DNA from 4 places in the Bacillus sp. JJ1122 genome. Region 3 is predicted to be linked to each of the others. Evidence: riboswitches for the same ligand, from Rfam matches in the RefSeq annotation. Region 3 holds a riboswitch; each other region holds the start of a gene.
The links. Region 3 has a riboswitch for S-adenosylmethionine ahead of V7201_RS00645 (O-acetylhomoserine aminocarboxypropyltransferase/cysteine synthase family protein). Riboswitches for the same ligand answer to the same signal wherever they lie in the genome.
Positions count from the first base shown of each region.

Region 1: another riboswitch for S-adenosylmethionine. It lies ahead of metK (methionine adenosyltransferase); the one in region 3 lies ahead of V7201_RS00645 (O-acetylhomoserine aminocarboxypropyltransferase/cysteine synthase family protein).
Region 2: another riboswitch for S-adenosylmethionine. It lies ahead of V7201_RS09500 (homoserine dehydrogenase); the one in region 3 lies ahead of V7201_RS00645 (O-acetylhomoserine aminocarboxypropyltransferase/cysteine synthase family protein).
Region 4: another riboswitch for S-adenosylmethionine. It lies ahead of V7201_RS19380 (LLM class flavin-dependent oxidoreductase); the one in region 3 lies ahead of V7201_RS00645 (O-acetylhomoserine aminocarboxypropyltransferase/cysteine synthase family protein).

Region 1 covers NZ_JBALQL010000014.1:343,526-346,660, forward strand. Annotated here, with positions in the region: gene asnB (asparagine synthase (glutamine-hydrolyzing)) at 1-303, opposite strand, end outside; gene metK (methionine adenosyltransferase) at 580-1,779, opposite strand; SAM riboswitch class I at 2,086-2,226, opposite strand; gene pckA (phosphoenolpyruvate carboxykinase (ATP)) at 2,584-3,135, shown strand, end outside.
Region 2 covers NZ_JBALQL010000014.1:325,172-328,306, reverse strand. Annotated here, with positions in the region: gene V7201_RS09510 (DinB family protein) at 53-550, shown strand; gene V7201_RS09505 (NAD(P)-dependent oxidoreductase) at 658-1,278, opposite strand; SAM riboswitch class I at 1,524-1,634, shown strand; gene V7201_RS09500 (homoserine dehydrogenase) at 1,783-3,033, shown strand; gene V7201_RS09495 (aspartate kinase) at 3,079-3,135, shown strand, end outside.
Region 3 covers NZ_JBALQL010000001.1:132,558-135,692, reverse strand. Annotated here, with positions in the region: SAM riboswitch class I at 1-58, opposite strand, end outside; gene V7201_RS00645 (O-acetylhomoserine aminocarboxypropyltransferase/cysteine synthase family protein) at 177-1,493, opposite strand; SAM riboswitch class I at 1,575-1,677, opposite strand; gene V7201_RS00640 (hypothetical protein) at 1,769-2,122, opposite strand; gene V7201_RS00635 (thioredoxin family protein) at 2,473-2,799, opposite strand; gene V7201_RS00630 (toprim domain-containing protein) at 2,806-3,135, opposite strand, start outside.
Region 4 covers NZ_JBALQL010000036.1:7,287-10,421, reverse strand. Annotated here, with positions in the region: partial or broken gene V7201_RS19380 (LLM class flavin-dependent oxidoreductase) at 29-1,078, opposite strand; SAM riboswitch class I at 1,218-1,321, opposite strand; gene V7201_RS19375 (LL-diaminopimelate aminotransferase) at 1,411-2,586, opposite strand; gene V7201_RS19370 (SRPBCC family protein) at 2,869-3,135, shown strand, end outside.

The DNA of each region.
Region 1 (3,135 bases), on a different contig from region 3:
AGAGTGAGTCTCAAACTTAAGCCCCTCTTCAATTAATTCCTCGCGAAGCTCAAGATAGTTGTAAATCTCGCCATTGAAAATGATCCAATATCTTTCATTTTCATAAGTTAATGGCTGGTGTCCCGCCTCAATGTCAATAATGCTCAGACGGCGGAAGCCAAATTGGATATGCTCATCATAATAATACCCATCATCGTCCGGTCCACGGTGGGTAATGATATCATTCATATTTTTAAACAGCTGCTTTTGTTCGCTGCTGAATTCTTGTGCCTTTTCATGTACACAACCGATAAAGCCACACATTATGTACTTCACCTTCTCCATTTCAGAAAAAATTTATTGTTCATTCGTTCTAAAAACATACCATCTAATACTACCATTAAACACAAAAAATTTGCAGTAAAATCTCAGGGAAAATTAAGGGAATACTTTATTTTACACCTTTTGGTCTAGATACAAACCAGAATCTCCATTCTAGCGGGTATTTTGGTCCTGTCTGTCTTTTCAATTCCCTCTTAATAAGACGGAAAATAGGAAAGGGAGTTACATATATTTATGCAACTCCCTTTCCTATTTTTTTTAAGCTTGTGCTTGTGTGCGTAATGCTTCTGCCTTGTCAGTGCGCTCCCAAGGAAGATCAACATCCGTACGGCCGAAGTGTCCGTAAGCTGCTGTCTGCTTGTAGATTGGCTTGCGAAGGTCAAGCATGTTGATGATGCCAGCTGGACGAAGGTCAAAGTTGTTGTTAACAACATCGATTAATACATCTTCGCTTACTTTGCCTGTTCCGAAAGTATCAATAGAGATAGATACTGGACGAGCAACACCAATCGCGTATGCAAGCTGAACTTCAACTTTTTCAGCAAGGCCTGCAGCTACGATGTTTTTCGCAACGTAACGTGCAGCGTATGCAGCTGAACGGTCAACTTTTGTAGGATCCTTACCAGAGAATGCACCGCCGCCGTGGCGAGCATATCCGCCGTAAGTATCAACGATGATTTTACGGCCAGTCAAACCAGCATCACCTTGTGGTCCGCCGATTACGAAACGGCCAGTAGGGTTGATGAAGTATTTAGTATTTTCATCGATCAATTCTGCCGGTACAACAGGATTGATGACATGTTCTTTAAGATTGCGCTGTATTTGCTCCAGGGAAACTTCTGGGTGATGCTGAGTTGAAATAACGATTGTATCGATGCGGACAGGCTTATCGTTTTCATCGTATTCAACTGTTACTTGAGTTTTTCCATCTGGACGAAGGTATGGAAGGATTTCTTCCTTACGCACTAAAGTCAGGCGGCGTGATAGCTTGTGAGCCAATGAAATTGGAAGAGGCATAAGCTCTTTTGTTTCATTGCAAGCAAAACCGAACATTAAGCCCTGGTCTCCTGCACCGATTGCTTCGATTTCCTCGTCAGACATGTGTCCTTCGCGAGCTTCAAGAGCCTGGTCAACACCCATTGCGATATCAGCAGACTGCTCATCAATAGAAGTCAATACTGCGCAAGTTTCAGAGTCAAAACCGTACTTCGCGCGTGTATAACCGATTTCCTTAACCGTTTCACGAACGATTTTTGGAATATCTACGTATGTAGATGTTGTGATTTCCCCTGCAACTAGTACAAGGCCAGTAGTAACTGATGTTTCAGCAGCAACACGAGCATTAGCGTCCTTAGCAAGGATCGCATCCAAAATTGCGTCAGAGATCTGATCACAAATTTTATCCGGATGGCCTTCTGTTACTGACTCAGAAGTGAACAAACGACGTTTTGTTGACATCTGATTTCCTCCCTCATTTATAAAAAATTGATCGAGACTGTCCCAATACAGACCTCGGTGTGATACGGTACTCATTCCCTATGTAGTATGAAATAAACGCTGAGTTTTTATTAGAAAAATTTGTTTAAACCTCATGCTGAGTTAACTTTTCCTAATCCTACCCATGGGAGCAATGACACCAAAGAAGGCAGATCGACTGCTATTATTAAAAGATCAGCAGACAGAAGACAGAAAAAAACAATATAAAAAACCTCTCCAAATCATGAAATCATGAGGAAAGGTTTTAGCTTTAATCCGCGCCTTTCGCTCTTATCGTTCAAGGGCATTCCCCTTGCGTCAGGTTAGCACCTTTGCCCGAAAAAAACATACCTTTACAAGTCTGTTATTTCTCGTTTGCAGGTTGCTGGGTTTCATTGGGCCTGTCCCTCCACCAGCTCGGGATAAGAGAGTATCCGTTCAAATCAAAATCATAACGAACCTATAATTACATGTCAATCCTTTTCTTCAGAAAATGTCGATTCATGTAGTAACTTTCCCACTTTAAAGTACCGGGGGTCAGACCCCCAACACGTTAATGCGTTAATCCCCTGGGGGTCTGACCCCCAGTGCGGTGGTGTGTTAAAATCTTGGTGTGGAGTTTTATTTGGCTCTTGCTCCGGCCTTCTTCTATATATATGTACATTTTTGTAAAAGAGGGAATTTTTTCGAGCATTAGTATAGATTAATTAGAGCAATGTGCTATACTAATAGCGAGATGTAAACACTTTCAATATATCAATCTTTTAAAAAGGAAGGTATTCTCGGATGAATGTTGTAGGAATTTCCAATGAACTTTCAGCTTTATTAAAAGGAAGCAATATACAGGTACAGCTATCTGTTCCGCAACTGGTTGAAAAAGTCTTGAATCGCAATGAAGGTCTGTTGACCTCAACAGGTGCAGTTAGAGCCACTACTGGAAAGTATACTGGCCGCTCCCCTAAGGATAAATTTATTGTAGAAGAGGAATCTGTTAAGGATAAGATTGACTGGGGCTCTGTCAACCAGCCAATTTCTGAGGAATCCTTTACGAAACTTTATAATAAAGTTTTGAATTTCCTGAAAGAAAAAGAAGAAGTCTTTGTTTTTAAAGGCTTCGCTGGCGCAGACAAAAAATACCGCCTTCCTATACAGGTCATTAATGAGTATGCGTGGCACAACTTATTTGCCCATCAATTATTCATTCGCCCGGATGCAGAGGAGCTGCTTAGCCATGAAGCGGGATTTACTGTCATTTCTGCGCCTACCTTCAAGGCTGATCCAAAGGAAGATGGGACAAACTCAGAAACATTTATCATCGTCTCATTCGAGAAGCGCGTC
Region 2 (3,135 bases), on a different contig from region 3:
TATTTCTTGTCTTTTATCTTTGAAAGATTACTAACAGTGAGGGAGTGGTTGTATGCAAGTTGTAACCAAAATGTTTTTAGAACAACTCGACATGCATTGCCATAAGAATGAATGGTTTGCATCCATGGATCAGGCGCTGCATGGAGTCACCGCATCTGAGGCAGCTTGGACAAGTTCGGGAGGCAGCAATTCGATTTGGCAGATTGTCAACCACCTGATATTTTGGAATGAAGATGTAATCCACCGAATTAAGGGCACAAATAATCCGCAGAAGGCAGAAGACAATGAAGAAACCTTTGGAAATCCGGGGGATCCAGAAGACGACATTGGGTGGGCCCAGACAGTGCAGCACCTTAATGATGTCATGAATAAATTAAAAACGGTCATTGCGGGCCTGGACGATGAAAGGTTAAAAGCTCCGTATGCAGCTAACAGGTACTCTATTGAGCGTTTACTCAGCCATATCATGATGCACGATACGTACCATCTCGGCCAAATTGTTCTGTTGCGAAAATTGCAATCCTCTTGGGCTGGCGTTGATTGGTCCTAAAGCACATGTCTAGTGTTGGGAATTCACATGTTAAAAATAATTTATTAAAGGTGAAGGAAGCAAAAAATTGCTTCCTTTTGAATTAATTATTTATAGTATAAGAATTATTAATATGCGATGCCTACACGAGATTTTATATGATCGCTTGCTTTTATTTGTTTAAAAGTAAACTCTGCTGTATCCGGTACTGATATTTCAGCTCCACCCTCTGGCAAAAAGTCTTGGTTTATTCGATATTTGCCTATCCTTTCTCCATTCGGCAAGTAAGTAGGGCAGACAATCGTCCATTCCAGGTTTGATTGTTTGAGCATATCATAAACTTTATGATGTTCTTTCGCTGCACGAGTTGACTTCTGCTTTGATTCACTTGATTGATAACGCAGAGAATTTGGAGCGATTCTACTTTGCAGAATACCCGCAGTCCCTACAGTTATTATTCTTTTTATACCTTCGTTTTCCATTGCTTCGATAATAAGTTGCATACTTTCTGATAGAGTCTTTGTGCCATCAGTATTTAGTGCACTAATTACTACATCAGTCCCATGCATTGCACGTACTATATCATCTTTATTTAAAACATTCCCTTGAATAATGGTTAACTGTTCATTATATATTTGAATTTTCTCTGGAGTGCGAACTAATACAGTAACATGATGTCCGTCATGAAGGGCATAAGTAACGATTTGACTGCCAACTCGTCCAGTTGCACCAAAAACTAAAATATTCATAAGTATGAGGCTCCTTTTGTAAATACAAATATTTTACTATAAAAATCATTTTATTATTTTGTTTATAACGGGTTGTGGATCCAGGAAGGATAACGCTTTTTTGTTAAAGAATAGGAATTATGTTATTTATACCTTTAGAAAGAAAATTTTTAAAATACTAAAAATAGTATTGACGATGGAATGAATCCTCTTTATAATCTTGTTCATACTCAATTAGCAAGTAATACCAAAACCAAAAATCAGATCTCTTATCAAGAGCGGCGGAGGGATAGGCCCGATGAAGCCCGGCAACCTGCAGGATTAGACTGTAAAGGTGCCAATTCCTACAGATTCCATACGAATCTGGAAGATAAGGGGAGGAGCATGATTATTTAGCCCTCTTCTTAAAAAGAAGAGGGCTTTTCTGTATACCTCTTTCTTTTCCGCTTATCTCTCTCAAGTGAATCTTCAACTAAGATGAATTATTCCTACGCTTAAAGTGGAAGGTCGATAAAAGGAGGCTGAATGATGTCAACGATTAATGTGGCAATACTGGGGTTCGGAACGGTAGGGCAAGGAGTCTGTGAAGCAATCGATACTCATCAGGACAGATTGAAGGAAGTACTAGGGAAAGAGGTAAAAGTAAGGGCAATTCTTATAAAAGATCCCACTAAAGAGAGGAACATTGAACCATCCATCACCGTCACAACAGATTTCCAAGATATCCTGAATATCCCGGACCTGCACGTGATTTTTGAAGCGATCGTGGGAGAGGAGCCAACCTATACGTATTTAACCGAAGCCATTGAGAAGGGAGTTCATATCGTCACGGCCAATAAAGCTATGTTTGCCAAATATGGTCCGGGGCTATTGGAAAAAGCGAAAAGGAACGGGGTATCGGTCGGGTTTGAAGCCACGACAGCCGGAGGAATACCGGTGATCGGCAGTATCAGACAGCTTCTGAAGGTGAATGAAATCAGACAAATTCAAGGGATTTTGAATGGGACGTCCAACTTCATCCTATCTCAAATGAGAAAAAGAGGTCTTGCCTTTGATACAGCATTACAGATTGCTCAGGATAAAGGGTACGCTGAAGCCGATCCGACAAATGATATCGAAGGCCATGATGCGTTCTATAAATTGCTAATTTTAAGTCAAACAGCCTTTGGCAAACAGCCTGATTGGAAAAATGTTAAACGTAAAGGAATATCGCACCTGACTGCAGAGTGGCTTCAAGCAGCTGAATCCTTTCGATTGCGCTTCAAGCACGCAGGTTCTCTCCGGCGGGATTCAGTCGATCATATCAAAGGTGAAGTTGAGCCCATTCTTGTTCATGATACCCATCCTTTTTACGGTGTGGAGGATGTAGAAAATGCCATATCTTTAAAGGGGAGTCTTGTAGGAAGGATAACCTTGCTTGGTCCAGGAGCTGGAAAATTGCCTACAGGCAGCGCCATGGTAGAGGATTTTCTGTCGTTGATCGAGAGGAAGTACACTGCCTCTGCCGAAAGCATAGCGGGGACCGGGGAGATTCCTGTTGATAGTACCCACCAATGGGTTCTAAGAATCCATGAAGATGATGAGTATCATAACTGGATTCCGTCGTTCACTTTGAAGGATCATATTCAGCTTGGCGATTACTTGTACGTATTTGTAGAAGGCAGGAAAGAAACACTTGAATCGCTTCTTCGAACGCATGATTATATTCAGGCTGTGCCTATTCTGAATGAAATCCCTTTGGAAAATGAAGTGAAGACTGAAGCTGCAGTTTCTTAAAAGTAATCATTAATAAATATGGTCTGATAGAAAGTAGGGGTATCATTGGGTATGATTGTTCAAAAATTTGGTGGAACCTCTGTTGGAACAACAGATCGAATC
Region 3 (3,135 bases):
GCTTATTGACGGTTGCCGGGTTTCATAGGGCACTTCCCTCCACCTCTCTTGATAAGAGCACGCTATTCATTTTTTTAATCGGTTTTAAGTTACGAGTGTGATTTTATCACGGAATAAAAAAGGGTGTCAATAAAATTATTCTCAAATATCAAATGGAATGTACTGGAAAATACGTTTTATACTTTTGCTGCAGCAGATGGAACACCCGTCGCTTTTTCGATCGCCTGCTCCAAATCTTCTAAGATATCGTCAATGTTTTCAATGCCGACCGATAGTCTGATCAAGTCCTCGGGTACGCCGGCTGCCTTAAGTCCTTCGGCATCAAGCTGTTGATGTGTTGTGCTTGCCGGATGGATAATCAGGCTTTTCGCATCTCCCACGTTGGCAACATGCGACCATAATTTGACTGAATTGATCAGCTTGGCTCCAGCGTCCCTTCCTCCTTCGATGCCGAAAACGACAACTGCCCCGGCACCCTTAGGAAGATATTGATCGGCAAGCTTTTTATCAGGATGGGCATCATGGCCCGGATAAGCAACCCAGGTGACGGCTGGATGTGACTCAAGGAATTCGACGACCTTCAAGGTATTCGCCACATGTTCCTTCATCCTGACATGCAAGGTTTCAATTCCGAGATTGAATTGGAAAGCACTCTGAGCGCTGATTGATGGCCCCAAGTCTCGAAGGAGCTGCACTCGTGCTTTTACAATAAAAGCGGCAGCACCGATTGCTTCGCTGTAGACCAAGTCATGATAGCTAGAATCTGGCTCATTAAATCCAGGGAATTTAGCTGATTTCCAGTCAAAATTTCCGCCGTCAACGATGATACCTCCTAGAACTGTCCCATTTCCAAGAAGCCATTTTGTAGCTGAGTGGACGACAATATCTGCTCCATGCTCGATTGGCCGGCATAAATATGGAGTGGCGAACGTATTGTCAATGATCAGTGGAACTCCTGCCTCATGGGCAATGTCCGCTACTTCAGCAATATCTAAAACCCGAAGGCTTGGGTTTCCAATCGTCTCAGCAAAAACAGCCTTTGTTTTCGGCGTGATCGCTTTTCTGAAATTCTCAGTGTTCTCAGGATCGACAAAATGAACCTTAATCCCATACTTGGGCAAAGTGACGGCAAAAAGATTATAAGTTCCTCCATAGAGATTGGAAGCCGCCACTATTTCATCCCCAGCCTGAGCAATATTCAAGATGGACATTGTAATTGCTGCCATTCCGCTGGAGACTGCCAGCGCGCCGATGCCACCCTCAAGCAAGGCAACTTTTTCCTCGAGAGCCGTTACTGTCGGGTTATGGATCCTGGAATAGATATAGCCCGACTCTTTAAGTGCAAAAAGATCAGCCGCATGGCCTGTATTTTCAAATTGAAAAGCATTGCTAGAATAGATTGGCAACGCTCTGGCCCCTGTAACCGAATCTGGAGATTGCCCTCCATGTACTCCTAACGTTTCAATTTTGTAGTTTCGCTGTTTTTCCACCATTTCCATCTCTCCATTCGATTAATTTTAGGAAAGAAGATACGAAAAAACCCTCTTCCTAAGAAGAGGGTCGTATATCGTCTCTCCTTATCTTTTCAGAGCCATAACTCTGATGGAATTAGCACCGTGTTTACTAACCGGTTGCCGGGCTTCATTGGGCCAGTCCCTCCGCCTCTCTTGATAAGAATATTAAGTTTTAAATTTTTTCTCAAAATGGTCTTGCAAGTTAACGTGATAATATCATGCAGTAGACTGCCGGTCAAATATTTTTTAATTTTTCAGATAAAAACTTTTAGAGGCATCGGCCTGGCTAGGTAAAAGATTGATTCAAGCACCAGTATCGTCCTAAATGGGCATACAAGATTAAAATAGCCTATGTTAATGCCTTCACGCAGCTTTATGTTCCCATCAAGCAAATGAAGTAAAAGATCTTCCCTTCCAGAAAGTTTCGCATATTGAAAAGCTGGAAATGCACGATCTCTGCTGAATTCAACCTTGTTCTTTTTGAACGATAAATAATAAGTTTGCTTTTCTGCTTCAATCGTGAGACATAAATCCAGATTATTAACTAATAGCATAATATGATTTTTCTTCTGAATTTCATTCATAAAGCTTTCGATTCTTTCTTCCATCCCTTCAGCCCCCTGTTATTACATATTCCTTGTGTTACGGAAAAACCCTGTAATAACCCTTCGACAAATATTACGGGGCCCCTCAATAAATAGGTTCACAGGGGTAAGAACGTCGATTGATGCTGCATCCCAGCAAATAATTGATACCTGATTCTTGCTTTTGTGCGAACTCAGCTAAAAAAAGACAATGCCTAGGTGGAATTTCGGCATTGTCCATCATTTCCCGAGAAATATGTCTAAACATCCTGCAATGTAGTTAAGTTCCTTTAACGATTCTTGAATTCATCAGTGACATAAGAAATTTTTCATGCCCAGGTAAATATCGAAGCCTTCTAAGCAAAAAAAACGGCTTAGCCGTTTGTTTGTACATTCTCTAGTGTTTTCAATTTTTCATATAAATAAGGGACGGATTGAAAGGCATATATTTTCTCCTGAATCTCTCCCTCGTTTAAGACAATCAGGCATGGAACGCTTTCGATTTCGAATATCTCGGCCATTGCCGGCAAGTAATTCAAATCTGCTTTGCCGCCAGAAATATCAGGCAGCAATTGTTCTATAACGGTAAGCATTTTTCCTGCTACCTGGCAAGTTCCGCACATAGGCGTATAAAAATACAGGAAACCTGTCTGCTTTTCCTTTAAAAAAGCTTCCATCTCTTCCTTAGTCCACTCTTTCATCTACAGTCATCCTTTTTCTAAATACTCTGCATGAACGTCGATATTTGCTCCAATCAAAACTGTAGCCAGATGGTACTCTGGTGCAGTGGCCACTTCCCTGTACATTTTATCAATGTACAAATGACTCGCTTCTGGAAACTCCCGTTTAAATTGCTTTCGAAGCTTCTCCCCGGAAGCATCCGCATCCACAAGAATATATACATCCTTATCAAAAAGTGAATCAATCAGCTCATCAAGCTTAGACACACCAATCGTTCCATTTGTACAAATAATTTCTACCGGTTCTTTTAGCACGGTCTGTACCTTTCTTTTGTCTGACGAGCCCTCCACTATGAT
Region 4 (3,135 bases), on a different contig from region 3:
CAGACAGATACAATAAATCTAGATTTTATCAAACTGTCAATCGTTCTCTTTTCTCTTCGACGAGGGGCATGACATCTTTCGCGAAACGCTCCATTTCCTCTAACTGAGGTGAGAATTGGAGAAGAAGCAATCCTAGTCCAGCCTCTTCATACTGTAAAATTCGTTCTGCAATCTGCTCTGGTGTGCCCACCAAGTTTGGTCGCAAACCACGATTGGAAACGGAATAATCCTGAAGCTGGATCTGTTGTTCGAGCTGAGATTTGCTCGTGAAATCCTTAAATCCTGCGTAGGCGCTCGATTCCTTCACATATGTGATTCGCTCCAATTCACCCAGCGCTTCTTCCTCGGTATCCCGGCAAATGACATAGGCCGCCATTCCGAACTCTGACAGTTCTGCATTCCCCGTAGCAGCTCTGCGAATTTTCATATCGGTAATTTTCCGCTGAATTTCCTCAACCGTACCTCCATGCATCACATAAGCATCGCATTTCTCAACAATCGTCTGTTTTCCCTTCTCGCTTTCTCCGCCCGCGTACTAAAATCGGATTGGGACGCTGAACCGGTTTTGGAAATAGCTGTGTATCTTTCAGTTGATAAAATTTTCCCTCATACGAAAAACTGTATCCGCTCCAAAGTCCCTTTAAAACATCGATGAATTCCGTGGTCCTTTCATATCTCTCATCATGCTCGGTGAAAATACCTCCGTACTGGCGTGCTTCTTCTTCCCACCAGGCAGAAACGACATTCAGAGTGAAACGTCCGTTGCTAATCTGGTCTATATTTGCGGCCATCTTTGCAGTGATAGCCGGATTGTGAAAGCCAGGACGGACAGCAGCCATAATTTCTTTTTTTCCGTAACAGAAGCAAGTGCGGCAGCTGTTGTCCAGGCTTCAAGTGAATCATGCTCGGGTCCTTTAATATCATTTAAGTACAGCTCAGCGATTAATGATGTAGAATAACCCAATTGCTCTGCTGATTTGATCACCGTCTTAGCATATTCAAAAGTCGGTGGCATCTTTTCGTCTTCAACATTCCTTAACCATCCGCCAAAAATTGGCAGCCAAAATCCATACTTCATTCCTAATCTCTCCTATGCTCATTTAATCTCGACTTTACCAACCTGTTAAGTTGGTATTATTTTAAAAAGATAGAGACTTAACAAAGTCTCTCAAAAACAAAAGCTCCCTTCACTAAGAAGAGAGCTGTTAAAAACTCTCTCCTTATCTTTCGAACAAAAAGTTCGCAGGAATTGGCACAGTGTTCTAATGAACCTGTTGCCGAGGTTTCGCAGGGCCTTTCCCTCCACCTCTCTTGATAAGAAGACAATATGTATTAAATTTTAGTTCAATAAAGTGATAATATTCTAAATTTAAATAAAAGTCAATTCGTATACCGAAATATTTTACAATATTATAAGGAGTGCTCAAGCATAAACCGGTTCACACGCTCTGCTGCTTCTGTCAGTCTCTCCGGAGGCTGTACCATCGCGATACGAACATAGCCCTCGCCTTGTTTGCCGAAAGCGTCACCAGGGACGACTGCAATTCCTTCCTGTTCAATCAATTCGAAAGCAAAATCACGGGATTTCCATCCGGCAGGTATTTTCGCCCAGACAAACATCGTTGCTGGGGAATTAGCGACCTGCCACCCGCTATTTCTTAATCCGGAAACTAAGGCATCCCTACGAGCTTCATATTGCCTTACCTGGTCCTGCAGAAACGAATAATCAGAAGTCAAGGCAGCAACTGCTGCCATCTGGATCGGATAAAAGATCCCATAGTCGATATGTGATTTAAAAGAAGCCAAGATATCAATGACTTGTGGATTGCCTACCACATAGCCAATTCGGCAGCCTGCCATATTAAACGTTTTCGAGAGCGAATTGAACTCTACACCCACTTCCTTAGCACCAGGCACTGACATGAAACTGATTTGCGGGTTTCCATCATAGATAAGCTCAGAATATGCAAAATCATGCACAACCAGGATATTATGCAGCTTGGCAAACTGGATAACCTCTTCGAAAAAGCTATGGTCAGCAAGCGCAGTAACAGGATTTCCCGGGTAGCTTAAAACCATCATTTTCGTCTTATGTAAAACGTTTTCTGGAATTTCATTAAGTTTAGGGAGAAATTTATTCTCTTCAAGCAGTGGCATTGGATGGATGAGCCCGCCAGCAATCGTTACACTAGCTTCATAGATTGGGTACCCGGGATCCGGCACAAGTACATAATCACCTGGATCAATGATCGCTGTGGCAAGATGAGCAAGTCCATCCTGAGAACCCATAAGCTGCAGGACTTCATTTTTATCATCCAGTTCAACACCATAACGCTGCTGATAAAAATACTTAACTGCCTCATTGAATTCACTGATCCCTTTCAATGTATACCCGTATCTTCCAGGATCCTTCGAATATTCAACCAGGGTATCAACTACAAATGAGGGTGGCGGGAAATCCGGGCTCCCGATGCTAAGATCGATCACATCTTTCCCTTTCAAAACAGCAGCCTGCTTTCGATCTACCACCTCCTGAAAGATGCTGGAAGTCATTTTTCTAATTTTTTCTGATCCGTAGAGATTCATGGACATTCCCCTTTACTGTGAATTTGCGTCATGTTGCTGTTCTTTGAGAATTCTAATTTTTTAAAATATAAATTCGATTATAACAGTCTCACATTTACAGTTCCAGAATCTTTTTTTATTCTTCTGAATTTTTGACTTAATAAAGTCCTCTGCCCATGCCACTCTTTTAATAGGTTTTCAAAAAGGCATGCGATGATCATCTTATTGCAATGGTAGGTTCCAAGCTTATATTAATGGTAAAATGAAAAAAATGTTAAATATTTAGAAGGAGTGAAAATAATTATGGATACTCAAATTACTACAAAAATGAAAATTTCAAAGCCCGCTCATGAGGTATATGAAGCATTTGTAAACCCTGTAAAGATGGCTAATTTCTGGTTTTCATCCGGAACAGGAAGAATGGAACCAGGAAAGACGATAATCTGGAGGTATGATGAATACAATGCAGAAGGTTCCGTCCATGTGTTGGAGGTCGAAGAAAATAAGAAAATCGTGTTTTCATGGGGAGCAGAAAATCAAGAAACAATTGTTACAATCACACTGAAAGAG